DNA from 4 places in the Anoxybacillus sp. B2M1 genome. Region 1 is predicted to be linked to each of the others. Evidence: riboswitches for the same ligand, from Rfam matches in the RefSeq annotation. Region 1 holds a riboswitch; each other region holds the start of a gene.

Region 1 (8,106 bases):
TTTGTTCGTTCGCCGACAAAAAGCGGGCGCATCGTTTCATCGTAAATAAGTGGCTCGATTCCTGAAACAGCATGAACGGAGAATGAGGTTGGAATCGTGCGCGGAGCGACATCGCGAACCGCTTCAGCGATAGCGCGAATATGAGACGGCGTTGTGCCACAGCAGCCGCCGACGATATTGAGCCAGCCTTTCTCAGCAAAGCGGCGGATTTTTTTGGCTAACATATCCGGTGTTTCGTGATAATGCCCTTCTTCATCCGGGAGCCCGGCGTTTGGATAACAGCTGACGGCTGTATCGGCTAGTTGAGAAAGAGAACGCAAGTGATCAGTCATAAACTCCGGCCCAGTTGCACAGTTGAGCCCAATGGCAAATGGCTTCATATGGCGGACGGAAATAAAAAACGATTCAATTGTTTGTCCCGCCAGCGTCGTTCCCATCGGTTCAATCGTCCCGGATATCATAAGCGGAACAATTTTTCCTGTCTTTTGAAATGCTTGTGAAATGCCGATAAAACCCGCTTTTACGTTAAGTGTATCTTGACACGTTTCTAAAAGCAGAAGATCGACGCCGCCGATTAATAGGCCGCGCGCTTGCTCTTCATAGGCGGCTACAAGTTGGACAAATGTTGTCCCCCCGGTAACAGAAAGGGTTTTCGTTGTTGGACCCATCGAACCGGCGACAAACCGCGGCCAGCTTGAAGTGGAATGGCGTTCGGCCGCCCGCTTAGCCAGTTTGGCTGCTTCTATATTTAATTCAAGCGCCATATGGCCAAGCCCATATTCGTCTAACACTATGCTGGTAGCACCGAACGTATTGGTTTCAATGATATCGGCTCCCGCTTCAAGATAGGCTTCGTGAATCTGTGCAATGACATGAGGGGAGGTCACCGATAAATATTCATTGCATCCTTCGTATGATTCGCCGCCAAAATCAGCAGCCGTAAGCTCGGCGCTTTGAATCATCGTTCCCATTGCTCCATCCATTACTAAAATTTTCTTTTTCAGCTGATCATACAGTTGGCTAGCCATGATGAAGTACCTTCCTTTCTGAAATCGAACGTTCTTTTTCTTGAATATAGCGAACGAGCTCGACTGTCATTTCATAGCGCAAAAACGGCGTAATTAAATAAATGCCGCGAAATAAATCAAAAGCCGCATCGATGAGCGATTTGGCGATGGCAATTCCTTCTCTTGCCGATTGAATCGGATCATGGGCGCAAGCCGCCATTCGGGAACGAATATCGTCCGATAACGTGATTCCCGGTACTTCGTGATGCAGAAAGTCGGCGTTACGTGCGCTTGTAAGCGGCATAATGCCGATATAAATCGGCGCTTCAAGATGTTTCGTTGCCTCGTATACCTCTTCGATTTTTTGTTCGGAATAGAGCGGCTGCGAAATAAAGTAGTGGGCGCCGCACTGAATCTTTTTCTCAAGCCGCTGCACCGCTTTATCTAAATAACGGACATTCGGATTGAAGGCCGCAGCGATAGAGAAGTTGGTTTTTTGCCCAAGCGGCTGACCGGAGTAGGAAATCCCTTCATTAAATTGGCGAATCAGCTGAATTAAATCAAATGATGACAAATCATACACAGATGTTGCGCCAGGAAATTCGCCGATTTTGGATGGATCTCCGGTGACAGCAAGTACATCCGTAATGCCAAGTGTATGCAGTCCCATTAAATGAGATTGCAGACCAATCAGATTGCGGTCGCGGCATGTAATGTGGATCAGCGGACGGATGCCTAGCTGTTGCTTAATAAGAGTTCCGAGCGCGACATTGCTGATGCGCGGAGTAGCTAAAGAATTATCAGCCAGCGTTAGGGCATCAATATTCGTTTCTTTTAGTGCTTTCGCTCCTTCCAAAAATTTTCCGATGCCCAGCTTTTTCGGCGGATCTAATTCAACAATGACCGACCGCCGTTTTTTTACGATGTCTTCTAAAGGCGGTTCAGATTTTGGCTCTGCTGATGGAATCGAGATGGTTGCTTGCTGCTGTTTTACTTGTTTCGTTTGAATGGGCGTGCGATCAATCAAGGCTTGTGCCATCGCCGCAATATGTTTAGGCGTCGTTCCGCAGCAGCCGCCGATCAAGCGGACGCCTTGTTCGCGAAAGGAGAGAGCCGTTTCCTTAAAATATTCAGCGTTCGTTTCATAAACAAGGCGGCCGTCGCGATAATCCGGAAGGCTAGCATTCGGATAAGCAGAAAGGAATGCTGTGCTAGGAAGCGGCACGGCTTCAAGAGAACGAATCATATGATACGGACCAAGATGGCAGTTTAATCCAACTACATCGGCCCCCAATTGCTCCAATTGGGAAAGCGCATCGCTGAGCGGAGTTCCGTCTTGCAGCACGCCAACATCGTGAAGGGTCACATGGGCGATAATCGGTAATGTTGTTTCTTTCCGGGCGATAGCGAGCACCGTTTGAAGCTCCTCTAAGTCGTAATAGGTTTCAAGCAGAATTCCATCTACTTCTTCGTGCAAAAGCACGTACAACTGCTCCCGAAACGTCCGTTTCACTTCTTCAAGAGTGATGGCGCTTTTCTTGAATGTGCGAAGACCGCCGATGGTTCCAAGAACATAGGCACGGCCTGAGGCCGCTTGTTTCGCTAGCTTTACAGCTGCGCGGTTGATTTCTTTTACATCGTCCTCCAATCCATAGCGTGCTAGCTTCATATAGTTTGCGCCATATGTATTGGTTTGAATGACTTCTGCGCCAGCGTCAAGATAAGCTTCATGAATATGGATAATATCTTCTGGTTTGGAGAGATTCAATTCTTCAAAACATCGGTCAATTCCATGGGAGTATAATAAAGTTCCCATCGCCCCATCGGCGATGATGATTCGTTTCTGCAATTCTTCTAAAAATCCCATGCGTATCACTCCTTCGTCTTCTTAAAAAATAAAAAAAGCCTTCTAAAAATAAGAAGAAGACTTCGGGTTGCTCCTTCTTATCTTCCAAGCATCAAGCCTGTCTGGAATTAGCACCTTGACATACGGTCAGGTTGCTGAGAGTTCACAGGGCCAGTCCCTCCCTCTCTCTTGATAAGAAAAATGGTATGCAATTTTCAATCAATGCGTTATTTATAATTTAAATAATTTTTAGAAAATATTCAACTGCAAATTTTGATTATTTTTTAGATGGAACGGATCAGTGCTCAAAAGGCGACGATCAGGCAAAGTTTGTGGACTTACGCCGGGAAATCTATAGTTCGCATTTTGGTTATAAAAACAGCCTAATTCGGAGGAATTAGGCTGTTAAGACGAAGCGCACAAACCCCTATCGATAGTTGACAAATTGTACATCAATCGGCAAATCAGCTTCACGGATCGCTGTGATCACTTTTTGCAGATCATCTTTGCTTTTGCCGCTGACGCGGATTTGATCTTCTTGAACTTGGCTTTTTACTTTTAAGCCTGTGTTTTTAATAATCGTATTAATTTTTTTCGCATGCTCTTTGTCAATGCCTTGAACAAGGCTGGCACGTTGACGGACCGTTCCTCCTGAGGCTGGTTCTATTTTTCCGTATTGAATATTTTTGATAGAGACCCCGCGCTTAATCAGTTTGCCGATTAATACATCTTTCAATTGCTCAAGTTTGAATTCATCGTCGGAAACGAGGATCAGTTCGTCTTTTTCTAAGGAAATGTCACTTTTGCTTCCCTTGAAATCGTAGCGGTTTTGAATCTCCTTCATGGCGATATGAATGGCGTTAGTAACTTCAGATAAATCTACTTTGGATACGATATCAAATGAGCTTTCTTTCGACATATATTACCTCCAGTAAAATTTGGTCATTTCGTTCTTATTATAGTAAAATGTAGCATGATAAACAATAAAAAGGAAGATGCATCCATGAAACAACTTATACCAGGAGAAATAAGAACATTAACTGTAAAGCGGGAGGTTCCGTTTGGCTGGTTTTTAGCGAGCGGTCAGGAAGAAGTGTTGCTTCATCAAGCGGAGATAGACCGTCCACTTGCAATCGGAGAAGAGGTCCATGTCTTTTTATATCACGACCATCAAGGACGGTTGAGCGCTACAATGAAATCACCCAAAATAACAAAGGATACATATCATTGGGTGGAGGTGGTTGATGTTGTTCCAAAGCTCGGTGTTTTTGTTGACATTGGCATATCAAAAGATGTGCTTGTGTCTAGCGATGATTTGCCTCCGCTTTTGTCACTATGGCCGCAGCGAGGGGATCAGTTATATTGTTCGTTAAAGACAGATCGGAAAGGGCGCTTGTTGGCTAACTTGGCGGATGAGGAAACAATCCGGCAGCTTGCTACGAAAGCTTCGGAGTCCGTCTTTAATCAAAATGTGCGCGGTCGCATATATCGTGTGATCAAAGCTGGAGCGTCTATGATCTCAGATGTGGGTTATATCGGTTTTATCCACGAATCTCAACGCAGGAGAGAACCGCGTCTTGGCGAAGTGGTCGAAGGGCGTGTCATCGCTGTCAAAGAAGACGGTACAATGAATGTGTCGTTGCTGCCGCGCAAGCACGAAAGCATCGACGAAGATGCAGGAATGATTTATCGTTACCTTGAAAGCAGAGGAGGGGCCATGCCCTATCATGATAAAAGCAATGCAGAGGATATTCAAGCGCGCTTTCAAATGAGTAAAGCCGCGTTTAAAAGAGCATTGGGACGGCTTATGAAAGAAGATAGGATTTATCAAGAAAATGGCTGGACTTATATCAAGCATAAGGAAGAATAGAAGCGGGGGTACAATACTCCGCTTTTTTTGTGCAGGGCTAAAAAGATCTCCTATATCGCCGATAAAAATAGTGGATAGATTACAGCATAAGGGGATAAATCGATGAAGCAACTACGTCTTATCATTGTTATGATGGTGGTCGTGTGCCTTTTTTCAGGATGTTCAGCGCAGGAAACGGCCACAACAAAAGAAAGAGTAAAAGTCGGTATTATGTTGTCTGACGTCGGACTTGGAGATCAATCGTTTAGTGATTCTGCTTTCAATGGATTGATGAAAGCGCGCAACGAGCTTGGCATTGTGTTCGATTATCGCGAATTGCAGGATACGAAAACGTATGAGCAAGGGCTAAAAGAATTGGTCGAAGAGGGAAATGATATTGTCATCGGCCTCGGATTCATGGTGCAAGAGGATTTGGAAAAAGTAGCGAAGCAATATCCAAAGCAGCCTTTTATTCTAGTGGATGCTGTGTCCAATTTGAAAAACGTGACTTCGATTACGTTTAAGGAAGATGAAGGAAGCTTTTTAGCCGGAGTAGTCGCGGCGTTAGCGACCAAAACGAATCAGGTTGGCTTTATTGGCGGAGACGATGTACCGCTTATCCACAAATTTGCCGACGGCTTTGAAAAAGGGGTTCATGCCTTAAAGCCTTCAGCTTCTGTGAGCGTGGTGTATGCCGGGGATTTTGGAAATGATCAGCTTGGCGCCAAGCTTGCGGGAGAAATGTTTAAAGGCGGCTGCGACGTCGTATATACGGCCGCTGGATTTACGGGCGTGGGAGCGTTAAAGGAAGCGGAGGCGCAAGGAAAGTATGCCATTGGCGTTGACAGCGACCAATATTTTTATGCGGAAAAGGCGGTTGTCACATCAATGGTGAAAAATGTGGATGTGGCGCTGTTTACGATTTTACAGCAATATGTGCAAAAAGGCGAAATGCCACAAGGGACGGTTCAACTGGGCCTTAAGGAAAATGGCGTCGGACTTGCGCCGATTCGCGTGATGGCATGGAGCGAGCCGCAACAAAAATTGATCGAACAATGGAAGCAAAAAATTGAAAATGGTGAAGTAACAACGAAGGAATAGAAAAGGGGATAGCGATGACGGTTCGGAAAAAGCTATGGCTTCATGCCACGATTTCGATTTTGCTTTCGATCGGCATGATGGGATTTATTATTGTCAATATGCTGTCGATTCAAGCGACCAACAAAGATATTGTGCCCGTGCTTCTGACTGTTCAGGAGCTAGAAGCGAGCATGAAATCAACGAAGCAAAGCTTAAATAACTTTGCCTACAATATGACAGAAGGAAATAAGCAGGGGGCCATTGAACAAGTTCAGCAAACAGAGCAGCTCATTCGTAAGCTGAAGAAGATGTTAAAGCAAAACCATTTTCAAGCTTTATTGGAAAAAGCAACGACCAAATTTTCCAATGTACATGAGCAATCCATTGAAGCTTTGAACACTCTTGATGCGTCTGAGGCCAGACGGCAGGCGATGCGAATCGAAGGGGCTATGAATGATATATATGGTTTAAAGTTGGCTGCAAATGATTTTTATGAACAATTACAGCAAGAGATGCAAGCGCAAATCCGCTTTGTGGTGTGTACGGCAATCATTGGAAGTATGGTGCTTCTCGGATTGGCTGGCGCAAGCAGTTTACGGCTCACACGTTCTATTACTAAACCTCTTGAGCATCTAGCGGCCAACGCGAAAGAAATAGCTAGCGGCCATTTGCTTGTTGAGCCTGTTTCCTATAAACATCATGATGAAATCGGCGAGCTCAACACTTCATTCAGCCAAATGGTCCATGAGCTGCAGCGGCTGCTACATTCCGTAGATTCCGCAAGCCGGCGTGTTGAAACATTTGCTAAAGAGATTGAACAAGAAAATAAAATGCTCACAGAAATTAACCAACAGGTTGCTTTATCTACGAATGAGCTATCAGCCGGCGCTCAAAGTATTTCCGAAGAACTGCAGCAAGCGGTATTGCTTGTCGAAAAAATGGACGATACGTTTGCACAAACCGCTGAACGGACGAAACAAACGGCTCAGTATAGCGAAGTCGCAGTAGAGGCGATTCGCACTGGACAAAAGGCGATTGGGGAACAAATGAAATTGATCCGCGATAATGCTGAAGCGACAGCGCTGATCGAGAGGGAAACACAAGAGTTTATTAGCCATGCAGCGGATATTGAACAAATGGCAAAAGCTGTATCGGAAATGGCGGAGCAAACGAACTTGCTTGCGTTAAATGCGGCTATTGAAGCAGCCCGTGCAGGAGAAGCGGGAAGAGGATTTGCGGTCGTGGCAGAAGAAGTGCGCAAGCTTGCCGAGCAGTCTGCGCAAGCAACGAAGCAAATTTTCGCTACTGTTTCTCACATTAAGCAAGGGGTCGCTTCTGTTTCGTCTGCGGTTACGCAAGGAGTGAAAATTGCTGAACAGCAATCTCGGTCAACGGAAGCAACAGCAGAAGCTTTTCGTGAAATTGAAAGCAAGGTGATGGGGATATCAGCTGATATTCAGGAGCTCGTAGCAGATGTGGCTGCCTCTAAAAAATTGGGCGAGAGCGTGCTGCAAAATGTGGAAAGCATTAGCGCGGTTGTAGAGCAATCGGCGGCCGGCAGCGAGGAAATTGCTGCTTCGATGTCTGAACAGCTCGTCGCTTTTGAAAAAATGGTAGGAAAAGTGGCAGTGCTGCGTCAATTGACGGATGAATTGCATACAGTGATGACAAAGTTCCGCATGAAGTAAATTTATCATCAAATAAAAGTTCTCCACGTTTTTTAGGTGGAGAACTTTTGTTTTAGGGGCGGGAGGTTGTCTCTAGTACATTGAAGAAACCTATTATACAAAATTATTAACGTTGTTATTTCTTCCAAACTTATAGGCCGAGATGAGGAAAAAGATCAGTGCGAACGTGAGAATAATGAGCAGATTCAAATATAAGCCTCCAAAGGAATGTCCTTGCTGCAATTTTAATAGCGCATCTAACGCCCAGCGTTGCGGCAGAAAATTAGCTATTTTTTGTACAAAAGTAGGCATAATATCCGCCGGCCAAAAACAACCTGAAAGCATGCAGGTAGGAACAACGATCAAGTTTTGCATCGCTCCTGCTGAAGCAGAGCTGTTTGCAAAAGCGACCGTTATAAAAGCGATGCCGATGGCTACTAGTGAAAATAACATCAGAACAACGGCCATTTGCCAAAAAGCAATATTTGTTTTTATGTGAAATACTCGATCCATTATCACTAATGTAAGGATAATCTGGCCAGTCATCACAATCATGTTGACGATGATATTCGACAATACGTATCTTTTTCCATTAATAGGAGCGGATAATAATCGGAAGTATGTTCGATTCTCTTTTTCTTTCACGATCATTTCCGC
Region 2 (8,106 bases), 270 kb from region 1:
ATATGCTCCCTTCACTTTTTCAGGCGAAGATCTTTATGCTTGATTGCATCGTATGATTCTTTTACCCACTCGATCATCTCTGGTGTTTTTTCAGCTACTTCTTTTATTTTTTCCGCTGTATAGACTACGTCTTCCGCAAGCTGTCCTATACTCTCGCGGCATTCATGGATTCGCTCTGGCAGCTGGCGAATCAGCTTGCCCCGTTGCCCCCATACCTCTTTCAGCGAATGCCTCGTTTCTCGATCAAGCAGCGAAACAGCTGCACCAATAACCGCTCCGATCATGATGTTTCTTGCGATTTTCATCTTCTCCTCCCCCTTTGGTTGATTATATTCCTTGTTCTTTTTTAATCGCTTCAAGCAAATGCCGGCAGCCCTTTTGGATTAGCTCGTACACTTCGGTAAAATTACCTGTATAATAAGGATCCGGTACATCAGCTATATCGCTGTCTGGAACAAAATCAAGTAAACGGCCAACAAAGCCAGCTTTATTATATCCAGCCAAGCGCTTTAAATCCTCCATGTTTTCGACATCCATCGCAATAATATAGTCAAACATCCGCAAATCCTCTTCGCCAATTTGTCTTGCCCGAATTCCCGAAAAATCAATTCCCTGCTTTGTTAAAATGCTTTGCGTTCCTTCATGAGGCGGATTGCCGATATGCCAATTCCCCGTTCCCGCCGAATCGATCATAATTTGATCTTCAAGCCCTTCTTTTTTGACCAAGTCGCGAAAAATGGCTTCAGCCATTGGTGATCGGCAAATATTCCCAAGACAAACAAATAACACTTTAATCATCACAACACATCTCCCTTCGCTATCCATTATAAACAAAATAACAGTATACATGTATATTCTTTCATTCCTTCCATATGGTACAATGACTCTATCCATCAAATTCAGAAAGGATGAGACTTTTGGATTTATCGCAAAAATCTCTTGAAAATATGGAATACATGATTGAAAAAATAAAGGAAAAGCTGAAGGTTCTCAACTTTGATGTGATGAAGTCATCCCATTTTGACGAAACGCTATATGAGGAGTTAAGAGATCTTTATGAAATGGTCATGAGAAAAAGCTCCTTCAGCCCTAATGAAATGCAAGCCATTGTCGAAGAGCTTGGAAATTTACGCAAACGATAACGAAACAAGATAGAGGCTTTTCCATGCTGGAAGCGGTGTCCGCGCCTGCTCCGTTTTTTCTATAAAAAGGCGCCTCGTCAGCTTTTTAGGTGACAGACAATGTCCAAATGGTCGTTGTCTGTCATTCTTTTAGGCATATTCTCCCGCAGATCCCGCTTAGCAAACAAAGATCGCAGCTAATCGCGGGAAGTAAAATGGAACCATTTTGAAAAATGGCCTCCCCCTCTTCTCCCTTCCTATCTTTTCCCATTTTCATAACGATCTATATGATGTTATCCCTTTTCATTCTATATTCCCCATCACATGAATGAACCTCCCCGACCAGCACTTCATTAAGAGATAGGAGACTTCTCGACAAATAATGTGAAAATGAAAAAATAAATTCCTATCGAAAAACTCGGGTTGACATTTATTCGAATTATGTTAAAATTTTAGTCAATTACATACTTATCAAGAGTGGGGGAGGGAACTGGCCCAATGAACCCCGGCAACCTACTTCAAATTCATGAAGCAAGGTGCTACGTCCATCCAAATGGGAACCATTTTGGGAGATAAGGTGAAATAGGCAGCCTCCTTTGTCTTTCCGAAATGGAAAGCTTTTTTATTTATTGACACTAAGGAGGAATCGTAATGGGAAATGAACAGCAAATCGCTGCCATTTTTACTAGAATACAAGAAATGCTGCAGTCAATGAAATTTGGCACGATCACGCTTGTGATCCAAGACGGCAAAGTGATTCAACTTGAAAAAAACGAAAAGATAAGAATTAAATAATAAGGCGCGCTGACTAGACAAACTAGAGGCGGTTTTCCCTTCTATCGTAAAGAGCAAGGTGAAAACGGTCTTTTTTTACCACTAAATGAAGGAGGAAGCAACCTTGCTGACTTATGACACATGGAATGGAGAAATGCCATTCTTCTCAATTGACAATGAAACAAAAGGAGCCTTAGATGTTATTCGATGGGCTTATGAGCATTATGGAGAGGAGGTTGTTTATGCCTGTAGCTTCGGTATTGAGGGCATCGTCTTAATCGACCTCATCTCTAAAGTTAAACCGGACGCAACCGTTGTTTTTCTCGATACGGGTCTCCATTTTCGCGAAACATACGAAACGATTGAAAAGGTTCAAAAGAAATATCCTTCGCTTCGCATTGTAATGAAAAAGCCGCGCCTATCGCTAGAAGAGCAGGCAGAACAAATGGGAGAGCAACTATGGGTGCATGAGCCAAATCGCTGCTGTGAAATTCGCAAAATTATCCCGCTGCGCGAAGTCTTGACAGGTGTGCCAGCCTGGATTTCTGGATTGCGCCGCGAGCAGTCTTCCACACGGAGACATGTGGAATTTCTGAATAAAGACCCAAAATTTCAATCTATTAAAATATGTCCGCTGATTCACTGGACTTGGAAAGACGTATGGAACTATGTCTATAAACATCAGCTGCCATACAACGAGCTTCATGATAAAGGCTACCCAAGCATCGGCTGTGAGCCGTGCACATCTCCTGCGCTTGATGCAAATGATTTGCGTTCAGGCAGATGGGCTGGACGCGGAAAAGTCGAATGCGGCCTCCATGAATCATAAGGAGGGGCATACATGCTTTTAGTCGTTGCTTTTGCCGTCTCCTTCTTTTTCGCCATGAATATCGGAGCTAGCGGAGCAGCCGCAGCGATGGGAGTAGCCTATGGCTCAGGAGCCATTCAGCGGAAATCCATCGCCCTCCTTCTTTGTGGTCTCGGTGTTTTTCTAGGGAGTCTTGGCGGAGGAGAAGTCGTGAAAACAATTGGTTCTGGCATCATCCCTTCGTCCATTTTAACGATTAAAATTGTCACGATTATTCTAGCAGCTTCGACTATTTCCTTATTTGCGGCCAATATGATAGGAATTCCACTATCAACAAGCGAAATTACGGTTGGTGCTGTCGTCGGTGCCGGCATGGCTTATCAAACGTTATATCTTTCTAAACTTCTATTTATTGTTTCCATTTGGATCATCATTCCAGTCATCGCCTTTACTTTTACCTTTATCGTTGGAAAATGGTTTTTGCGACTTAAAGAAAAACATCCTTACATTGAACAGGGCATGTGGAAAAAAAGCCTGATGTCCTTGTTAATTGTGACTGGCTTTTTTGAAGCTTTTTCAGCTGGAATGAACAACGTGGCCAACGCTGTCGGCCCTCTCGTCGGCGCCAATTTGATCTCAGTGAATTCCGGCACTTTTTTTGGCGGCTTATTTGTAGCATTAGGAGCCGTTTTACTGGGCGGGCGCGTGCTCGAAACGAACGGGAAAAAAATTATTCATTTTTCTCCGTTTGAAGGATGCGCAATCTCAGGAACAGGAGCCATCCTTGTCATTCTTTCGTCCCTTTTCGGACTGCCAGTGCCATTAACGCAGATTACCACATCCGCTATTATCGGAATCGGAACAGCCAAAACAGGAACGTACATTTGGCAAAAACGAATTGTTATTCAGCTGTTAAAGGTTTGGGTTGTTTCACCTATTTTTTCTCTTGTTATCGCTTATAGTCTTGTAAAATTACTGCTGGACAGCGATATTTACACGTTTATTGCTATTTTTAGCGTCTTTCTGTCCACCCTAGGAATCATCAGTCTCAAAAAAACAGTGACAGAAGAAAAGCGCTCTTTGCACGAACATGGCGAAGGAATTTAATATTAAATCACAGTTATCCTATCGCTTTTATAAACACAAGCGATATCAATCGTTAACAACGCTCGCTAACCATAGCGGCCCTATTTACTATATTTTAGGAGGAATGAAAATGAGCTTAAGCACCCCACATGGCGGTACATTAATCAATCGTTGGAACCCGGAATATCCATTCCACTCTGTGACGAAAAAAATTGAGCTGTCCAATGCAGAATTAAGCGATCTTGAATTGATCGGTACTGGCGCATACAGCCCGCTAACAGGATTTTTAGGAAAGGAGGACTACGAATCTGTTGTGAAAACGATGCGCCTTGCCAATGGCATCGTTTGGAGCATTCCGATTACGCTTGCTGTGAGTGAACAAAAAGCAGCTGAGCTTTCCATCGGCGAAACGGTAAAGCTTGTCCATAACGGCCAAGTATACGGCGTGATGGAAGTTCAAGAGCTATACGTGCCTGATAAACAAAAGGAAGCCCTTCTTGTCTATCAAACAGAGGACTGGGATCATCCTGGAGTCAAAAAATTATTCGAAAGACCCAATGTCTACGTCGGGGGACCGATCACCCTTGTTAATCGAACAAACAAAGGACGATTTGCTTCCTTTTATTTCGATCCAGCCGAGACACGCCAACGCTTTGCTGAATTGGGGTGGAACACCGTTGTCGGCTTTCAGACGCGAAATCCTGTGCATCGCGCTCACGAATATATTCAAAAATGCGCACTTGAAATCGTCGATGGACTATTTTTAAATCCGCTTGTCGGCGAAACAAAGGACGACGATATTCCAGCTGATATTCGCATGGAAAGCTATCAAGTACTTTTGGAAAACTACTATCCGAAGGATCGAGTGTTTCTTGGCGTCTTTCAAGCAGCCATGCGCTATGCAGGGCCACGGGAAGCCATTTTCCATGCGATGGTGCGCAAAAACTTCGGCTGCACGCACTTTATTGTCGGACGCGATCACGCTGGCGTTGGAAATTATTATGGCACATATGATGCTCAAAAGATTTTCTTAAACTTTTCTCCAGAAGATCTCGGCATTACTCCATTATTTTTTGAACATAGCTTTTATTGTACAAAATGCGAGGGAATGGCCTCAACAAAAACATGTCCGCATAGCAGCGAACATCACGTGGTATTATCGGGAACAAAAGTACGAGAAATGTTGAGAAGCGGCCAAGTACCGCCTAGCACATTCAGCCGTCCAGAAGTGGTGCAAGTGCTTATTAAGGGGTTGGCAGTTCCTCATTCCGCTCGCTAACAAAGGAGGAAATCACATTGAACACTAACGTTGTTTGGCATCAGACGGCCGTGACAAAGGAGGAACGCCGCCAGCGCAACGGCCATCATAGCTGTGTTTTATGGTTCACTGGGCTGTCTGGCTCTGGAAAATCGACAGTAGCTAACGCCGTTTCTAAAAAGCTATTTGATCTCGGCATTCAAAATTATGTGCTTGATGGAGATAACGTTCGCCATGGATTAAACAAGGACTTGGGATTCTCTGCTGAAGACCGTACTGAAAACATCCGCCGCATTGGCGAAGTGGCCAAATTGTTTGTCGACAGCGGGCAATTTGTGTTAACAGCGTTTATCTCCCCTTTCGCTCAAGACCGTGCGCTAGTGCGTGGGCTGGTGGAAAGCGATGAATTTATCGAAATCTACGTAAAATGCCCGCTTGAGGAATGCGAAAAACGCGATCCAAAAGGGCTATATCAAAAAGCTAGAAACGGAGAAATTCGCAACTTTACCGGCATTGATTCGCCATACGAAGCTCCGGAAGCTCCGGAACTCATCATTGACACCCACCTTCATTCCATTCATCAATGTGCCGATCAAGTGATGGCTTATTTACGCGATCGACACTTTATTAAGGAGGATTTATAAAGATGGCGTACGAAAAAACATGGGCTGCTAATCCAAAACTGAACAAAACCGAATTAAAAAAGCTAGAAAAAGACGGTTTAAAAATTTTTGATGAGATCCCGCGTTATGCAAAAGAAGGGTTTGCCGCGATTCCTCAAGAAGACTGGGATTATTTTAAATGGGCTGGACTGTATTTACAGCGTCCCAAAGAAGCCGGCTATTTTATGATGCGCGTCTGCGTCCCTTCCGGCATTTTAAATAATGAACAGCTTGAAACATTGGCAGGGATTGCCCGCGATTACGGGCGTGGCCTATTTGATATCACGACACGGCAGGCCGTTCAATTCCATTGGCTGCAAATCGAACAAATTCCCGATATTTTTGAACGATTAAAGCGTGTCGGACTATCGACAGCCGGCGCATGCGGTGACATCACTCGCAACATTGTCGGCAATCCTCTAGCTGGCATCGACCCAGACGAGTTATTTGACACAACGCATATTGTTCGCGAAGTCTATGAATTTTTCCAGCACAATGAAGATTTTTCTAATTTACCACGCAAATATAAAATGTCGATAAGTGCCAACGTATACAACGCAGCCAATGCTGAAATTCACTGTGTTTCCTTTATACCGGCCAAAAAAGTCATCGACGGTCAAGAAGTATTAGGTTTCCACGTAAAAGTCGGAGGCGGGTTGTCGTCGGCTCCGCATCTTGCCCAATTGCTTGATATATTTGTAGAACAAGAACGTGTAAAAGAGGTCGCCATTGCTATTACAACTATTTTCCGTGATTATGGCTATCGCGAAAAACGTCATCGTTCGCGTCTTAAATTCCTTGTCGCTGATTGGGGAGTGGAAAAATTTAAAGAAAAGCTTTTAGAATATACAGGTCCGCTGCCATCCAAAGGCGAAACGGTGCAAAAAGGCTGGAATGCCGGCTATTTTTACGGTGTACACCGCCAAAAGCAGGAAGGGCTGAACTATATCGGCTTTAACGTACCGGTTGGGCGTCTCAGCGCTGACGAAGTATTTGAGATTGCCAGAATAGCCCGCCAATACGGAAACGGCGAGGTTCGTTTTTGCAACTCACAAAATCTTGTTATTCCCAACATTCCAGATTCATATGTAGAGTCGGTGCTTCAAGAAAAAATATTTGAGCGGATTACCGTGCGGCCAAAAACGTTCATTGGATACTCCGTTTCCTGCACAGGCATCGAGTTTTGCAATCTCGCATTGGTTGAAACAAAAGAACGGATGCGTCATGTCGCAGAATACTTAGATAGCCGTTTACAGCTTGATGTTCCCGTGCGCATCCATATGGTCGGCTGTCCAAACTCTTGCGGTCAAAGACAAATTGGCGATATCGGGCTTCAAGGGATCAAAATGAAAACAAAAGACAAAGGCATGGTTGAGGCGTTTGAAATTTATGTAGGCGGTACGCTGCAAAACGACGGAAAATTTAACGAAAAATTAAAAGGCAAGATCCCGGCAGAACAAATCGAAGAAGTGCTTGTATTGCTGTTCTCCTATTTTCAAGAAACAAAGCTGCCTGGCGAGACATTTCTTGATTACTTTAATCGCGTCGGCATTGAAGCGTTGCAGGCAGAATTGGATCGCATTTTAACGAATTTCAGCACAGTTGCATGAAGGTGGCGCCGATGTATTTATATCGCTTTGAAGTAACAACGCAAACAAACACCATCTATCTCGTCATTGCTGCCAGCAGTGACGAGCAAGCGTTTCGTCTTGTCGAAGTAGAGCTTGAAAAACATTTTCTGAAGGTTCCTGATTTTATCGATATTTCGCTGCATGAGAAAAAACCTATTCGCCGCGGCGGAGGATTTATTGTTTACAATGAACCTCGCCACCCAAGCTAGCCGTACGACGGGTGATACAAAATCACTCACTAACGCACCTGTGTTCGAAAGATCAGATGAAGTCAAGTTTAACGCTCACCTTTATCATGCCAATACTTTAAAACTTGGCGCTAACTTGTCCATTCATTCAATAATAGACAAATGAAGCAGCCAATATGTTTGCAGGCGTTTTGGCCAATTGACAAAGACAACATTCATGTGCAGCAATAGAAGAATGCTTAAACAGAAAGGGCTGAACGGAAGGATGGGAAAAGTGTATTTGGTCGGAGCAGGTCCCGGCGATCCAGAACTAATTACCGTCAAAGGATTAATGTGCATTCAAAAAGCAGATGTGATTTTATATGATCGCCTTATTAATGAAGAACTGCTGACATATGCCAAAAAAGAAGCAGAATTGATTTTTTGTGGAAAACTCCCCGGCTATCATACTATGCAGCAGGAAACCATCAATCATTTCCTTGTGCACCATGCGAAGAAAGGAAAAATCGTTGTACGATTAAAAGGTGGAGATCCATTCGTATTCGGCCGCGGCGGCGAAGAAGCCGAGATGCTGGCCA
Region 3 (8,106 bases), 360 kb from region 1:
AGCTACCTCTCGCTCAGGATCAACCGTAACGCCATATTCGCGCTGATAGAAAGCAGCGACCGCCTCTTTTAAAAACGAATAGCCACGAAACGGAGAATACTTATGGTATTTTGGATTAGCCGCCGCTTTTTGCAGCGCTTCTACGATATGCGGAGGCGTCGGTTGATCAGGATTGCCTTGGCCAAGATTAATCACATCATGTCCTTGAGCCACCACTTTTCCTACTTTGTCGACAAGCGAAGCAAAAAACTGCTTCGGAAGGCTTTGCAACAACTCGGATTGGACAAATGATTTCAATTGCTTCACCTACTCAAAAAATTCTTGAAATTCTAGTCAAACATCATATATCGTAAAAATTAAATTGTAAAGACATTTTTTTGAGGTGAACGATTATGACATTGAAAATTGCTTGTCTTCAGCTCGATATTGCTTTCGGAAATCCTGCGGAAAATAAACGCCGCGTTCAACAAGAGATCGAAAAAGTTTGTCAAAGTTCTGTTGACGTCATCGTCCTTCCTGAACTATGGACAACCGGATACGATCTCGCACGCCTTGACGACATTGCTGATGAGAATGGCGCTGATACAAAATCGTTTATTAGCAAGCTCGCCCGCCTGCACAACGTCTGTATTGTTGCTGGCTCCATTGCCAAAAAAACCGCTGCCGGCATCACCAATACCATGTACATCGTCAATCGAGACGGCAACATTGTAGGAGAATATAGCAAACTCCATCTCTTTCAGCTCATGGATGAGCATTTGTATTTACAATCCGGTGAATCGAGCGGCTTATTTACCTTGGAGCAAACGTTGTGCGCGGGAGTCATTTGCTATGACATTCGTTTCCCTGAATGGATTCGCGCCCATACAACCCAAGGCGCAGAGTTATTGTTTGTGGTCGCCGAATGGCCACAGCCCCGCCTTGAACATTGGCGCACCCTTTTGCAAGCGCGCGCGATTGAAAATCAATGCTATGTAATCGCCTGCAATCGTGCTGGAAAAGATCCGAACAATCAATTTGCTGGCCATTCACTTGTCATTGATCCATGGGGAGTCATCCTCGCCGAAGCCGATGAAAATCCATGCTCTCTTATGGCCGAAATCCAGCTGTCAAAAGTGAAAGAAGTTCGAAAGCAAATTCCTATTTTCCAAGACCGCCGACCGGAGCACTATATTTCGGCCGAAAAAAATTTTCAAAAAAACAGTTGACAAAACTGGCAAATCGAATGTATGATTCGAATCAAGCGAATTGAAAAAAGTTTTGCATTGTTAAAAATATTCGAATAAAACCGAACAAACTCTTATCAAGAGCAGGTGGAGGGACGAGCCCGATGAAGCCCGGCAACCGACTTAACCAACGTTAAGCACGGTGCTAATTCTTGCAGCAACACGCTGAGAGATAAGAGGGGAGAAGCCGACTTCAAACCTCTTTCGAAAAGCGAAAGAGGTTTTTTTCATTGTTTCATTGATTGAGTGAATGATAAGGAGGGTACAAATGATGACACATTCTAAACAATCCGTCTATGAGCCTTTAACGGAATCGGGAGCGGTTGCACTTGCTGCTCGATTAGGCTTATTTCCGGAAGGAACACCATTCATTTGCCAAGAAATTGGCGATGGTAACTTAAATCTTGTGTTCCATGTATTCGATCCCCAAACAAAGAAAGGAGTCATTATTAAACAAGCGCTACCATATGCAAAAGTGGTCGGTGAAAGCTGGCCGCTTACGCTTAAGCGGGCTGTCATTGAAAGCCATGCGTTGCGCACGTTTGCCGACTACGTTCCGCAATACGTGCCAAAGGTATACTACTCAGATGAGTCATTAGCGATTACCGTGATGGAGGATTTATCGCATCTGCAAATTGCACGAAAAGGATTCATTGCTGGAAAAACATATCCGCTTCTTTCCCAGCACATTGGCGAGTTTATCGCTAAAACGTTATTTTACACATCGGACTTTGGCATGAACCAGCAGCAGAAAAAACAGCTGCAGCAAAATTTCATCAATCCAGAGTTATGTAAAATTACCGAAGATCTCGTCTTTACTGATCCGTTTTTCGACCATGAAACGAATAATTTTGAAGAGGAGTTGCGCCGTGACGTAGAGGCTCTTTGGAATGACGGTGCGCTTCATCTTGAAGTAGCAAAACTCAAGCGGAAATTTTTAACGGAAGCCGATGCGCTCATTCATGGGGATTTACATACTGGAAGCATTTTTGCAAGCGACACAGAAACAAAAGTCATTGATCCTGAGTTTGCGTTTTACGGCCCATTCGGGTTTGATATCGGCCAATTTTTTGCCAATTTACTCCTAAATGCGTTGTCCCGTTCTGAACATGAGCCGCTATTGGCTCACATCGAAAAAACATGGAATGTATTTACGCACACGTTTGCTGCCCTTTGGGAACAGCACAATGTAGAACCGTATGCAAAAACCGAAGGATTGTTGCAAGACGTGCTGCAGCAAACGCTCATCGATGCGGTCGGCTTTGCTGGTTGCGAAGTCATCCGGCGCACGATCGGCTTAGCCCATGTCGCCGATCTTGACGGAATCGAAGATCAACCTACGCGCATCCATGCCAAACAGCTTGCCCTTCAGCTCGGGCGACAACTGATTTTACATCGCCAGACGATCCATGAAGTGCAACAAATACGTTCTTTGTTCTTTCAAACATTTGCTGCCACTCATTAAACGAAAGGAAGAAGAATATGGATTCATTGCTCTCCATTCCGCGTTCTGTTGAATGGAATCACACACATTTGACCATTTTAAATCAGCAAAAGCTACCAAATAAGACTGAATATTTAGAATTAAAAGATATCCAATCCGTGTGGGAGGCAATTGCCACATTGAAGGTTCGCGGTGCACCAGCGATTGGCATCACAGCTGCATACGGCCTTGCATTAGCGGCACAAAGCTATCAAACGAATTCTCTCGAAGATTTTCGCAACCTTCTGAAAAAGGATCGTGATTATTTGGCAAGTGCCAGACCGACAGCCGTCAATTTATTTTGGGCGCTCGACCGCTTGATGGCCAGCATTGCAAACGTTTCGTCTGTCGCCGATGCCAAAAAAGCATTGGTTCATGAGGCAGTCCGTATTCAAAGTGAAGATGAGAACACATGTCGCTCCATCGGTGAACATGCCCTTTCTCTTTTTCAAGAGGGAGATCGCATTTTAACCATCTGCAATGCTGGATCAATCGCTACTTCTCGGTATGGTACCGCGCTTGCTCCCTTTTATTTGGCGAAAGAACAAGGAATTCGTCTGCATGTCTATGCTTGCGAAACAAGACCCATTTTGCAAGGCGCGCGGCTGACGACATGGGAGCTCATGCAAGCAGGCGTTGATGTAACGCTGATCACTGATAATATGGCAGCACAAACTATAAAGACAAAAGATATTACAGCTGTCATCGTCGGTGCTGACCGCATTGCCGCAAACGGAGATACCGCCAATAAAATCGGTACATTTGGCTTGGCATTGCTCGCTAAAGCATTCAACATTCCTTTCTATGTAGCGGCTCCCCTGTCCACTATTGATTTATCGACTAAGACAGGGGCAGATATTCCGATTGAAGAGCGTCCGGCTGAAGAAATAACCGAGCTGGCAGGAACACGAATCGCTCCTCCTGGAGTAAAAGTATACAATCCTGCTTTTGATGTGACGCCTCACGAGCTGATTACAGCTATTATTACTGAAAAAGGAATCATAAGCGGCCATTATGAAAGCGTGCTGACGGCTTTGTTTAAGGAGGAAATCAAGCGATGAAAAAACGACAAACATTTTGGTTGGCAATCCTATTATTATTCGGCATCATGCTCGGAGGCTGCACCAATGAACAAGATGCTGTAAGCTCTAAACCAGCGGCCAAACAGGAAAACACGGAAAAGCAGGCGACAAACAATACAGCCAATGAATCCGCTTCCGCTGAGCAGGCAGCTATTCCAAGTCAATTAAAAAAGCCCATTAAAATTGCGGCCATTATGCAATTTTCGATCGGTACCTTCTCCTCTCAATATATTGCTGGCGTAAAAGATCAAGTGCAGAAATTTGGTGGAGAAGTACAAGTTTACAATGCTGATAACGATTTAACGAAAATGGCTTCATACGTAGAAACTGCAATCACGCAAAATGTCGATGCCATCCTTTTGGACCACGGACGAGCCGACGCATTAAAAGGGCCTGTTGAAAAAGCGGTGGCCAAAGGCATTCCTGTCGTCGCTTTTGACAACGACTTAAATATTCCCGGCGTAACCGTCATTGACCAAGATGACTATAGCCTTGCTTGGAAAACATTAAAAACATTAGCAGAAGATTTAAATGGCGAAGGAAAAATGGTTACCATCTGGGTCGGTGGTTTTACACCAATGGAACGGCGTTATGTCATTTATGACGCATTTAAAAAACGGTATCCAAACATTAAAGAAATTGCCAAATTCGGCAATGCCAGCTCTAATACAGCATTAGACACACAAACGCAAATGGAAGCGATTTTGAAAAAATACCCGAACAAAGGCGATATCGATGCTGTATTCGCTACATGGGACGAATTTGCGAAAGGAGCCACACGAGCCATTCAACAGGCGGGCCGTACCGAAATCAAAGTATACGGCATTGATTTAAGCGATGAAGATTTGCAAATGATTCAGCAGCCAGACAGTCCATGGGTAGCAACAACCGCGACTGACCCTGCCGAAGTCGGCCGAGTCCAAGTACGGTTTGCTTATCAAAAAATTGCAGGTGAGAAAACGCCAAGCATTTATTCTCTCGAGCCACATCTGGTGAAAAAGACAGACTTGCCTAATCAGCAAGTAACAATGGGAGATTTGCATCAATACATTACGGTCTGGGGTCAATCCAACGTCGCCCTCTCTCCATGGATGAAAACATTAGAAGAACAGGGGAAAACAAAATGAGCGGGCTTGTCATGAACAATATTTATAAATCGTTCGATCGCGTGACCGTATTAAATGGCGTGAATTTCCATGTGAAAAAAGGGGAAATTCACGCCCTTTTAGGAATGAATGGAGCCGGAAAAAGTACATTAATGAAAATTTTAGCTGGAGATCTTCAACCCAATGAGGGAACCATCACGATCGACGGCACAGACGTCAACTTTCCAAATCCGGCGGCCGCCAAGAAGGCCGGCATTGGCTTAGTGGTTCAAGAAGTCGACACAGCGCTATTCCCCTTTTTAACAGTCTATGAAAATATTGTGGCTGATGATTTGGTCCATGCCGCCCACCATCCATTCCTTTCATGGAAAAAGCAAAAGCAGCGGGCAGCCCAAGTATTGCAGCAAATCGGGCTATCGCTTCCGCTTGATAAACGGATTCACGAGTGTACGCTGCATGAAAAACAGCTTATTGTACTAGCGAAAGTGCTTTTCTCTTCCGCCCGTTACATTATTCTGGATGAACCGACAGCCGCCTTAAGCGAAGTAGAAACAAAACGCCTTTTTTCGATTATGAAACAATTAAAAAATCAAGGCGTTTCCTTTATCTATATTTCTCATAAGCTCAAAGAGGTGAAGGAAATTTGCGATCAGGTAACCATCCTGCGCGATGGTTCCGTCGTCCATCAAGGTGATGCTGCCCAGCTGTCAATCGAAGAGATGATTTATCATATGGTTGGACGGACTCAGCAACGAAAAGAAAGAGAGCGACGCACATACGGCGAGGACATCCTTTTTGAAGTCAAGCAATTGCAAATTCCGAAAACAAACACGAGGATTGACCTGCAAATTCGCAAAGGGGAAATTGTCGGAATTGCCGGATTGGTGGGGGCAGGAAAAACAGAGCTAGCCGAAAGCCTGTTTGCCCATACGAAAACAACCGGGGAATGGTTGATTCATGGAAAGCGTCATACGTTTTCTTCACCAAAAGAAGCGATTGCTGCCGGCATGTGCTTTATTCCTGAAGAACGGCGAAAGCAAGGACTCTTTATGAGCGAAACGACTCGCACCAATTTAACCGTCCGTTTACTATCATCACTAGCAAAATGGCAATGGATTTCTAGAAAACAGGAGAAAGAAAGGGCTCAGCAGCTCATCGATACACTCCATATCCAGCCTTCCTCCCAGCAAGCCATCGTCAAGCAACTAAGCGGCGGCAATCAGCAAAAAATTGTCATTGGCAAATGGCTGCAAACAGGCGGCGAGGTTTTTATTTTTGATGAACCAACAAAAGGCATTGATGTGAGCGCAAAAGCAGAGGTGTTTGCGATTATTCGCTCCCTGGCCGAGCAAGGGAAAGCCGTTCTATATTTAACAAACGAATTTCAAGAGCTGCTCGATATCGCTGATACAATCTATGTCATGGTTGATGGACAGCTTGTACAGCGTTTTACGGCAGAAGAAGCAACATATGAACAACTAATCTATTACAGCAGCGGAGGTGGCGAAGAAAATGGCACAAGTACAAACAACAACGCTTTCAACCGTAAAGCGATCTCCTCTTAATTTTCTATATAAACACGGAACATTGCTTGCCATTCTAGTTGTCATTGCTTATTTCAGCATGACGCTTGATCGTTTTTTGACGTATGAAAATTTTAGTGATATTTTGCGGTCCATTTCGATTGTAACACTCGTAGCCATTGGCATTACATTTTCTCTTATTGTCGATGGCTTTGATTTATCCGTCGGTTCAACGGTCAGTCTCGCCACAATCGCGAGTGCAGCTTCTCTCGTTTTATATCGACAAGAAATTTTGGTCACTCTTCTCGTTCCGCTTTTATTAGGAATAGCAGTGGGCCTATTAAATTCGTTGCTCATTGTCAAACTAAAGCTCCCTGATCTTCTGGCAACACTGGCAACCATGTATGCCATCAATGGGGTGCATCTGACTTATACAAAAGGGTTTTCCATCTACAATGACATGCCCCTTCCAGACGGAGGAACGGCACCGGGAAAGTTTATTCCCTCCTTTTTATTTATCGGTCAAGGAGAAATAGGCGGCATTCCATTCTCTGTATTACTCATGTTATTCATTGTGGCCGCTTCCCATGTTTTTCTGACCTATACAAAGCCTGGCCGTTTATTCTACATGACAGGAGAAAATCGGGAAGCTGCCCGACTTTCGGGAATTCCAGTCCACCGCTATCGAACATATGCATATGTCATTAGCGGTTTTTTCGCAGCACTTGGCGGTATCGTCCTTGCCTCGCGAATCGGAACCGGACAAGTTTCTGCCGGAGCCTCCTTTTTAATGGACGGAGTGGCCGCTGCCTATATCGGCTTTTCCGTATTCGGCGCAGGGAAACCAAACGTTATCGGCACTTTATTCGGATCCATTTTAATTGGTGTACTTTTAAACGGTTTAACCATGATGAATGTCCCATACTATGCCCAAGATATTATTAAGGGAGCGATTTTAGTAGGGGCATTAGCGCTCTCACATCTCCAAAAGAAATAGGAATGTTTCCCCATCGGCTTATATGAAAATTTGTGATATGATAAAATTACTAGCGCATTTGTCTTATGAACGGGGGAACAAGCGGATGACGACAGCAACAACTCTTACTCATTTATTAAACAGTGCCATTCATTCGATCAAAACGGTAATTCCAACGGGGGTTGAGATTGAAAAACCGGCTTTGTACCATGCTAGTTCAATCCGCTCATCTTTATCCGTGCTGATTGGAATGACTGGACAAATTCATGGGCAGTTAGTCATCGCAGGAACGAATGATCTTTTTGCGCAAATCAGTCAACTCATGTATGGAATGATGCTAGAGGGAGAAATGCTCGAATCATTTACATGCGAGTTAGGAAACATGATCGCTGGCCAATTGGCGACACATGCATCGAGCCAGCAAATGATGATGGACATCACTCCTCCCACTTTGCTTGTAGGAGAAGCGAATGTAAAAGGGTTTCAAAAAGCGATTGTTGTTCCTGTCAATATTGTAGAAAAAGGAACATTAAATATGATTGTCACTCTCCATCATGAATAAAAAAAACTAGAAGCGATTTTTGCTTCTAGTTTTTTTATTCTCTAGCATAGCTTTGCTCTAAGTTTAACAGCTTTTCTTTTATATCTGTTCGACTTCCCGCATAGCCGGTTAATGAGCGATTCTTGCCAATGACGCGGTGACACGGAAC
Region 4 (8,106 bases), 310 kb from region 1:
GACAAGCGGATGAAGATTTCCGTCCCCAGCATGGAAAATATTCGCGATTCGCAATCCATATTTTTCGCTTATTTGTCTGATTCGTTCTAGCACTTCCGGCAGCTTGCTCCGCGGAATCACCCCGTCTTGCACTAAGTAGTCCGGAGAAATCGCTCCCATCGCCCCAAATCCCGTTTTTCGATTCGCCCACCATCTTTCCCGTTCCTTCTCATCTTGGGCTACTTTCACTTCACGAACATTTCGGCTTCGGCATACCTTTAATATTTCTTGAATCTGTTCATCGATGCCAGCAGAAATACCATCTACTTCAATAAGCAAAAGCGCTTCAATATCTTTCGGATGCCCTACTGGAAACGCCGCTGCTTCCACCCCCTCAATCGCTGTTTTATCCATCATTTCAAGGGCAGCGGGAACAATTCCGGCGGAAATGATATCAGACACGGCTTGGCTGGCATCGGAAACTTTATCAAAATACGCCAGCACCGTTTGTTTCGCTTCAGGATTTTTTAAAATGCGAACGGTGATTTTCGTTACAATTCCTAACGTGCCTTCCGATCCTGTCAATATTCCAAGCAAATCATATCCAGGCGGATCAAGAACTCCGTTTGTGCTTATTTCAATCATTTCCCCATTTGGCAAAACAACTTCCAGCCCCAAAATATGGTTTGTCGTCACGCCATATTTTAAGCAGTGGGCTCCCCCGGCATTTTCAGCAACGTTCCCACCGATCGTACAACAATATTGGCTTGATGGATCAGGAGCATAATAATAGCCTTTATCAGCAATCGAATGGGTCAGCTTCAGATTTATAAAGCCCGGCTCGACCACCGCACGTCGATTTTCGAGGTCGACCGATACGAGCCGCTTCATTTTGGTTAAGCTAATGATCACCTCGCCATTTAACGGAATCGCTCCACCGCTTAATCCCGTTCCTGCACCGCGGGCAAGAAAGGGCAAATCATGCTCATGGCAATATTTCACAATCTGCGCGACTTCCTCTGCGCTATTGGGAAACACGACTGCCTTCGGTAAATGGCGATGAATCGTAAAACCATCACAGTCATATGCAAGCAAATCTTCTTTTTTATAGAGAATCGCTGAAGTACCAACGATTTTCGCAAGATTTTCGATATGTGTATCCTTTATTTGCCCACCTTTTATCGCCATGATTCTCCCACCTTTTGTTGATCCTCTTTTTGGTATGCCCAATCAAGCAGCTGAACGGTATGCACAATTTTTTGGTTTCTTCCGTATTTCAGCACTCCCATCGCCATTTGCAGCATACAGCCGGGATTCCCCATCGAAATCATTTCGACCTCTTCAGGAACATGCTCCATTTTACTTTTTAGGACAGCTCCTGCCATTTCCGGATGAGTGATATTGTAAATGCCGGCACTTCCACAGCAACGGTCGGCATTCGGCATATGCACCATTTCCACCCCGGGAATGCTAAGAAGAATGTCGCGCGGCTCCCGGCGGATCCCTTGGCCATGCGCTAAATGGCATGCATCATGATACGTAATCCTTGTTTTGATTTCTGCTTTTGGCTTTTCATACCCTGTATCATAAAGATATTTAGAAATATCTTGTACCTTCGCAGCAAACCGTTCTGCTTTTTCGCGCCACTCCTGATCTTCACGGAATAATTCTGGATATTCTTTCAACATGCAGCCGCAGCCTGCCGCATTCACAATGACTGTATCAGCATCTTTAAACGCTTCGATATTCCGCTTCGCCAGCTTTCTTCCTGTTTCACGGTCGCCGGCGTGAACATGCAGCGCTCCACAACACGTTTGATTTTGTGGGATTGTCACATTATTTCCATTACGGGTTAATACACGAATCGTCGCTTCATTTATATCACTGAACATCACATCCATGACGCATCCAGTTAAAAGGGCAACCGTCCGCTTCGTTTCCCCTTTTGCTTGAATCATGCCCGCCTGTTTGTATTTTTGGCGAACCGGCTGCTTGGCTTCTGGTAAAATCGCTTCCATTTCCGCTAAATGCTCCGGCATCATATGAATCAGCCGCGTCTTACGCGCCATCTTTTGCAACCCGCTCTTTTGGTAAAACTTCAACAACCTCCCTAATAAATGCAAGCGATTCGCATGCGGAAATACTCCCTCAAGAAAAAATTTGCTTACCGCTCCTTTCCATCCGGTCAATGGCATCGCTTGACGAATTTGCCCGCGCGCCTCTTCGATCAGCCCTCCGACATCAACATCAGCAGGACAAGCGGTCGTACACGCGCGGCAATCAAGACAAGCAAAAACCGGATCGGCAAACGCTTCATTCACTTCCAGCTTTCCTTCGGCAACCGATTTAATCAGATGGACGCGTCCGCGCGGAGAATGCTGTTCTTGCCCCGTTTGTTCATAAGTTGGACAGGATTCCAAGCACATGCCGCAATGAACACAATCGGCCCATTTGCTTTCATCAGGAGGGTCATTCCAAAGATAATTCCCCAAGCTCGCCGCTGTACATGCCGGTGCTTGTTTTACATCGTTCTCTCTTACACTCACATTATATCCCTCCTACAAATCGTCCATGATTAAGAGTAGAATGGGGATCTATTTTTGTTTTAATACCTTCTAATAGGAAGAAATAAGACGGTTTTTCACCCCAAACCTCTACTTTTTGCCGAAGCGCCAACGGCAAATGTTTCACAATCACGTATCCGCCAAGCGGGATCACAAACTGACGAAGCCGCTCAATGGCAGCAACAATCTCTTCGCCCGTCCCTTTGATATATATTTGACATAGTCCATGCCCAAGACCGCCATGCGCCTCAACAGCTATATTCATAGCGTCTTGTAAAATATGGCTTGCTTTTATGACTTGAAGAGCATCGAGATTGACAACGCCGATTTTCAAAGCAGCCTCTATTTCGTTGCTGCTTCCGCTTTCCCTCCCATTCGGAGCGATGGTGTAAAATTGTCTCCAAAATGCTCGCGCTTCTTTTAATGGTAAAATCGTTATGTTTGTTTTGGCTGGCTGAATGCGCTTGACAAAATTCTCCTGGTAATGGACAGCGCTTTCGACATCTTCAAAGCTGATCGCTACTGTATAAGCATGATTTCCTGTTAACCGCTCCGATAAAGAAGGGCTTAACAATTCCAGGGATGTCGGTTCCATCAGCGAATCTAGCAATTCCACAGCAAAAGCGCGTATTTCTTCCATCTTTCCTTCTTGAAAGGATAATAGAATAAGGCTTTCATATTTCGGAAGCGGGCGAAGCTTCAACGTTACTTCCGATATCACTCCGAGCGTCCCCATAGAACCGATAAACAGCTTATTCATATCATAGCCAGCCACATTTTTAACCACTTTGCCGCCCGAGCGGATAATCGTTCCATTCGGGTAAACAATTCTCATTCCAATGACGCTGTCGCGAGCAGAACCATAACGAAATCGTTTCGGACCGCTGTCGTTCGCTGCAATCACTCCACCAATCGTGGCATATTCTGGCCATATCGGATCTAACGCGATCGTTTGGTTATATTCGGCTAAATATTCCTGCAAAGATTGAAATGGTGTCCCGGCTTTAACCGTTAATGTCATGTCACCAACGTTATGCTCGACAACTCCTTTATATTCCGCCAGTAAAAGCAAAAGATCGGCGACTTCCGTTCCCCCGCCAAATCCTCTCTTCGTTCCGCCGCCGGCAATCGTTACTTTTTTTCCATGGTTGTCTGCATACATTAAAACATTGGAAATCTCCTCTTCCGACTGCGGACAAACGGTGATCCGACCGCTATTTCCCAGCGGATGTCCCACATCTTCTTCTACTTGAACGTGGCTGTCGCGCAAAATCGCCTTTAATTCTGATAAAAATTCTGTGGCGAGCAATCCTCACACCCCTTATTGTTTTGTAATAAGAAACATCGTTTCTATAATTTCGTGCAACGAATCCTTTAAGCATGATCATTGAAATGTATACTACTTACCATTTATTTAATCACTTTTTCCACTATTTTTCAATTAATTTTTAGAATTTATAAAATAGTATAAATATATCATTAGTGCTGATGATCTATTATGCTACTAAAAACAGAATGATCTTCCTGCTTCTTCTCTCGAACAAGAAACGCCAGTGAACCTATTCATTTGCCCACAAAGCGTTCCTTAGATGAAAATAAATGGCTTGAACAGCTTTTTTACCTGCGGGAGGGTCACATAATTAGCAACGCCTCCTTCTGAATCGTTACATTCACTGGAGTTTTCGTGAGAATCTCGCCATCGCTTTGGACAATTATCGGCGGTTCAGCGATAATTTCTACCTGTTTTCCTTTGATCATGGTGACACTTGGATGTGAAACATGCTTTCCTTTATACGCTTTTGGAAACGTGCGTAACAGCTCCCATTTTGTGACGCTATGTACGATACAAATGTCAAAAAGTCCGTCATAGTAACAAGCATCCGGACATATTTTAATCCCTCCGCCGTAATTCGGAGTATTAGCAATGGCAATGAACCATACATTTGAAAAAAATTGAACCTCCCCGTCAATTTTTAATTGAATGCGGACGGGACGATATTGGAATAAAGCATGCAAAACGCTCAATCCATAGGAAAGATCGCCTAACCTAACGAGATTTAATAAATCTTTATATTTAGCGGCATTGTTGATCTCCGCCACTTTGCCGTCAAATCCGATTCCCGTCACAGTCATGCAGTATTCTTCGCCAATTTTTCCAACGTCCATTTTTCTTTTCTTTCCTTTTAAAATACGTTCCAACGCCCTTTTATAGTCCATCGGTATATCAAGAGCCCTTGCTAAATCATTTCCTGACCCTGCCGGAATAATCCCTAAAGGTATATTCGAATGAATGAGCCCGTTTGCCACATCATGGATTGTGCCATCGCCGCCAACGGCGACAACCGCATTGCATGCTTCAGAAGAAAACTCCTTCACTATTTCTACCGCATGTTTTGGACGTTCTGTAAAACGAACTTGATAATTTACCTGCTTCTCTTGAAGCAGCTTTTCAACCTTTTTCCAAACTTTCAGCCCTTTTCCGTTTCCCGAGATTTTATTAACAACAAAATAATAGATCATATCGATCGTTCCCTCTAATCAAAGATCGTAACATGAAAATCCCAAACAAGGTCCCGCTTTACATCGGGACGCTTGTTTTTCTCTTTTTACTTTACCAATTTGAGAATTCCGGCCATTTGCTGCTCGTGCCGAAGAAAAAATAAAGGCCCTACCGTTTTTCCTCATGAACGGTACTCTAAGCGATGGCAACCGTCCTTTTTTCTTGTTTCATTCCCTCTCGCTAAGGTAAGGTTTCGAAGGGATCAATGAGCATAGCGACATGCCATTTAGGAGACAAGAACCGCCCATTTCGCTGAGTCAATCTCATTCCGCTGACATTCGTTTCCATGTCTTTTCCTCGAATACCAGCATGCTCATCTATTTCGACTTCCATAGCTCCCTCTCCTTTTTCTTTTCTAACGTTTTTAATCAATCTGCCCGACCGGCAGCCCTTGCTCTCTTAGCTCCCGCCAAATGTAACGATCGAGCGCATAGGGCTCTTCTGCTTTGAACACTTCCACTTCCGCCAACGTAAGTAACAGTTGAAACGGTTTTCCAAATGCTTGCCCATACAATAGAAAAAAGTTCGTATGGTGATCAATGTAAAAAATCGCTGTAGAATCCCATTGACGAAGCTGACGTTTTACACCGCTGGCAACATGTAAAGCGAATGAAGCAGCTTTCATATGGCACGCCATGTACCTGCGGATCGTTTCGCTCATCAGTCTCGCCCCTTTCTCAATAAGGATGGTCACAAACGGCTCTGCCAAAATAAAAAGCTCTTTCCGCCATGAATGACGCGAAAAGAGCTTGAAGCCGTCCTTATCATTCAAAGCGAAGCGCTTTGCGGGTAGGAGCACCTTGCGTCAAGCGCAGGTTGCTGTGAAGTCATTGAGCCCGATCTCTCGTTCACTCTTGATAAGACTTATTCAGTTATTCCTATGCTACCATTATTTTATGGAAATGACAACCATTTTTTAATTTCCAAAAAAAGGATGAACAACATCAAAATGACAAGGACTTCTTCATTACGATCGACCATCGTCGCCAGATCATTCGTCCTATTCCTAGCCCCCGCTAGATGATCCCCTTTCTTTTATAGGGACATATAAATGAACTTTACACTTTCCTTCCGGATCTGTTTCTGGATTATTCATACAAAATTCCAGGCACGGCCTATCATCCGCATCATACTCACTATTTGGCAACCACTGTCCAAATAAACTTTGATACGCAATCGCTAATTTATCAATCGTATCGTAAAACTGATATAAGGCATATAATCCGCCAGGTATTGTTTTATATTGAATATCGGGATCTTCATCTCCCTTGAAACCGGTCGGCAGCGTCACACACGCATCATAGCGGCAAGCAAATTCTTCTACAACAAGTGGATCATCCAATGAGATGCCAATAAAATCGTGCTCTGGCGGATACAATCCGTTTCGGTTTGCCCATTCGTTTAATTGATTCCATGCATAATACGTTTCTAAATAACTACCCACATGCCTAACAAAAGCCACTTCATAGTCAGGAAGCTCTTTAATCGTTATATTCATGCTCCATATTCTCCTTAATAAATGATGGTTAGCGTAAGTATAACGGATCGGAGCAGACCATTCTTCTTGATTCTTGCTTATATCTAATGAAATATTGCGATTTTGATGTTTTTTTCTTACGTCACTGGGAACCATGTGAAAATGTTGTTTAAAAGCAGCATTAAAATTTGAAACGGAGCCAAAACCACAGAGATTGGAGATTTCCAAGATAGATTTAGTCGTTTCAGTTAAGTAATACACCGACTTTTGCAGACGAATTTTTTTCACATAAGACATCGGTGTCATTCCAACAATCGAAGTGAAGATACGATTAAAATGATATTTCGAAAAATGGGAAACGTTGGCTAATGTATCAAGATGAATAGGCTCGTCATAATGATCATGAATATACTTGACGGCTCTTTCAATTCTTTCATAATAATCCCTTCTCATTTCATTGCCTCCTAATATTCGCTGAACCCTACTCTTTTGCTAATAGTATCGCATGGGAGCTATCACGATTTTCCCTCGTTCTTCAGCGGCAACTCTAACACCATTATGTTTGTAAATAATTCTAATTGCACCGTTTCTAATGACTGTTCTTGAAGTGCCGTTCTTCATTACATCTTCAACAACATTTGTCGGAATCCCTCCCGTTTGATGCCCTCTTGCATATCCTATTGGCTGTCCAGTCACTGCCGCATTTTCCGAAACCGACAACACTTTGCCCCATGGATCCTAGCTGTAATTCGCAACCGTCGTGCCGTTTTCGTCGACAATGCCGACGACGTCGCCGCGGTAGTTGGTGACGTAGTAGAACGGATCGCCGTTTTGGTTCGTCACCGTATTTGGTTTCCTGTTCGCCCACGTAAACGCCCATACGGTTTGGCGGTTGTTCAATTTTTCGTACGATTAGTTCTCTTTGGTTTGATTGATAACAGTGTCAACTTGACAATTGGCAACCGCTGCATCATACCAAGATGCTTTTTCTTTCAAGCTCCTAAAAGCCTTTCTAACAGGAATGCTCTTTGTATCGAACTAGATTTTCTGCAATGTGAAATGGGTGACAAACGAATGTCTGTCACCCATTAGTTTTTCCATCCCTCTAACTATTGATAAATAACTATAGAACATCTTTTTCGATACGAATTAATATTTAAATGTTATCATCTTTTTTGATTCAAATTGAATAAAAATTAGTTGATTCAATTTGTTGAAATTAAATGTTATTCCCTCCATTCTGTCCTTTGGTAATAATATCTCCATTTCATCAAAAAAATCAGCAATAAAATAAACATTAGTATACTCTATTTCATTCAACAAATAGAATATATCTAAGTTGAACTCAAAATCTTCAATCACAGCTATTTTCATATTTTTTTTTATAATACATTTGTATTTTTTTAACTCTTTATTTAAAGATGATAACGAAAAATAGGGGATTATTAGTTTTTTTCCCTGAATAACAGAACTGACATCGTCAAAAGAAATCGTATCATCAAAGGTAATTTCCTCTACAATAAATG

What was found. Region 1 has a riboswitch for S-adenosylmethionine ahead of GFC28_RS08950 (bifunctional homocysteine S-methyltransferase/methylenetetrahydrofolate reductase). Riboswitches for the same ligand answer to the same signal wherever they lie in the genome.
Region 2: it holds a riboswitch for S-adenosylmethionine, as region 1 does, so the genes downstream of both, GFC28_RS18880 (YezD family protein) here and GFC28_RS08950 (bifunctional homocysteine S-methyltransferase/methylenetetrahydrofolate reductase) in region 1, are expected to answer to the same signal.
Region 3: it holds a riboswitch for S-adenosylmethionine, as region 1 does, so the genes downstream of both, mtnK (S-methyl-5-thioribose kinase) here and GFC28_RS08950 (bifunctional homocysteine S-methyltransferase/methylenetetrahydrofolate reductase) in region 1, are expected to answer to the same signal.
Region 4: it holds a riboswitch for S-adenosylmethionine, as region 1 does, so the genes downstream of both, GFC28_RS07395 (hypothetical protein) here and GFC28_RS08950 (bifunctional homocysteine S-methyltransferase/methylenetetrahydrofolate reductase) in region 1, are expected to answer to the same signal.

Annotation. Positions count from the first base shown of each region.
Region 1 covers NZ_CP015435.1:1,848,491-1,856,596, reverse strand. The annotation lists gene metH (methionine synthase) at 1-1,028, opposite strand, end outside; gene GFC28_RS08950 (bifunctional homocysteine S-methyltransferase/methylenetetrahydrofolate reductase) at 1,021-2,874, opposite strand; SAM riboswitch class I at 2,949-3,052, opposite strand; gene GFC28_RS08945 (YajQ family cyclic di-GMP-binding protein) at 3,281-3,772, opposite strand; gene GFC28_RS08940 (CvfB family protein) at 3,857-4,723, shown strand; gene GFC28_RS08935 (BMP family lipoprotein) at 4,826-5,803, shown strand; gene GFC28_RS08930 (methyl-accepting chemotaxis protein) at 5,818-7,470, shown strand; gene GFC28_RS08925 (ABC transporter permease) at 7,564-8,106, opposite strand, start outside.
Region 2 covers NZ_CP015435.1:2,120,816-2,128,921, forward strand. The annotation lists gene GFC28_RS10310 (YtxH domain-containing protein) at 12-305, opposite strand; gene GFC28_RS10315 (low molecular weight protein-tyrosine-phosphatase) at 328-798, opposite strand; gene GFC28_RS10320 (DUF1128 domain-containing protein) at 918-1,142, shown strand; SAM riboswitch class I at 1,587-1,700, shown strand; gene GFC28_RS18880 (YezD family protein) at 1,773-1,916, shown strand; gene GFC28_RS10325 (phosphoadenylyl-sulfate reductase) at 2,020-2,724, shown strand; gene GFC28_RS10330 (sulfate permease) at 2,737-3,810, shown strand; gene sat (sulfate adenylyltransferase) at 3,920-5,068, shown strand; gene cysC (adenylyl-sulfate kinase) at 5,086-5,691, shown strand; gene GFC28_RS10345 (nitrite/sulfite reductase) at 5,694-7,319, shown strand; gene GFC28_RS10350 (DUF3906 family protein) at 7,331-7,549, shown strand; gene cobA (uroporphyrinogen-III C-methyltransferase) at 7,794-8,106, shown strand, end outside.
Region 3 covers NZ_CP015435.1:1,491,822-1,499,927, forward strand. The annotation lists gene GFC28_RS07195 (pyridoxal phosphate-dependent aminotransferase) at 1-297, opposite strand, end outside; gene GFC28_RS07200 (carbon-nitrogen family hydrolase) at 393-1,208, shown strand; SAM riboswitch class I at 1,298-1,405, shown strand; gene mtnK (S-methyl-5-thioribose kinase) at 1,498-2,691, shown strand; gene mtnA (S-methyl-5-thioribose-1-phosphate isomerase) at 2,709-3,770, shown strand; gene GFC28_RS07215 (sugar ABC transporter substrate-binding protein) at 3,767-4,918, shown strand; gene GFC28_RS07220 (sugar ABC transporter ATP-binding protein) at 4,915-6,462, shown strand; gene GFC28_RS07225 (ABC transporter permease) at 6,410-7,417, shown strand; gene GFC28_RS07230 (chemotaxis protein CheX) at 7,503-7,958, shown strand; gene GFC28_RS07235 (methylated-DNA--[protein]-cysteine S-methyltransferase) at 7,993-8,106, opposite strand, start outside.
Region 4 covers NZ_CP015435.1:1,534,047-1,542,152, forward strand. The annotation lists gene GFC28_RS07375 (FAD-binding oxidoreductase) at 1-1,167, opposite strand, end outside; gene GFC28_RS07380 ((Fe-S)-binding protein) at 1,158-2,525, opposite strand; gene GFC28_RS07385 (FAD-binding oxidoreductase) at 2,527-3,852, opposite strand; gene GFC28_RS07390 (diacylglycerol/lipid kinase family protein) at 4,176-5,063, opposite strand; gene GFC28_RS19230 (hypothetical protein) at 5,284-5,436, opposite strand; gene GFC28_RS07395 (hypothetical protein) at 5,468-5,764, opposite strand; SAM riboswitch class I at 5,862-5,967, opposite strand; gene GFC28_RS18750 (AraC family transcriptional regulator) at 6,110-7,033, opposite strand; gene GFC28_RS07405 (hypothetical protein) at 7,073-7,300, opposite strand; gene GFC28_RS07410 (hypothetical protein) at 7,730-8,106, opposite strand, start outside.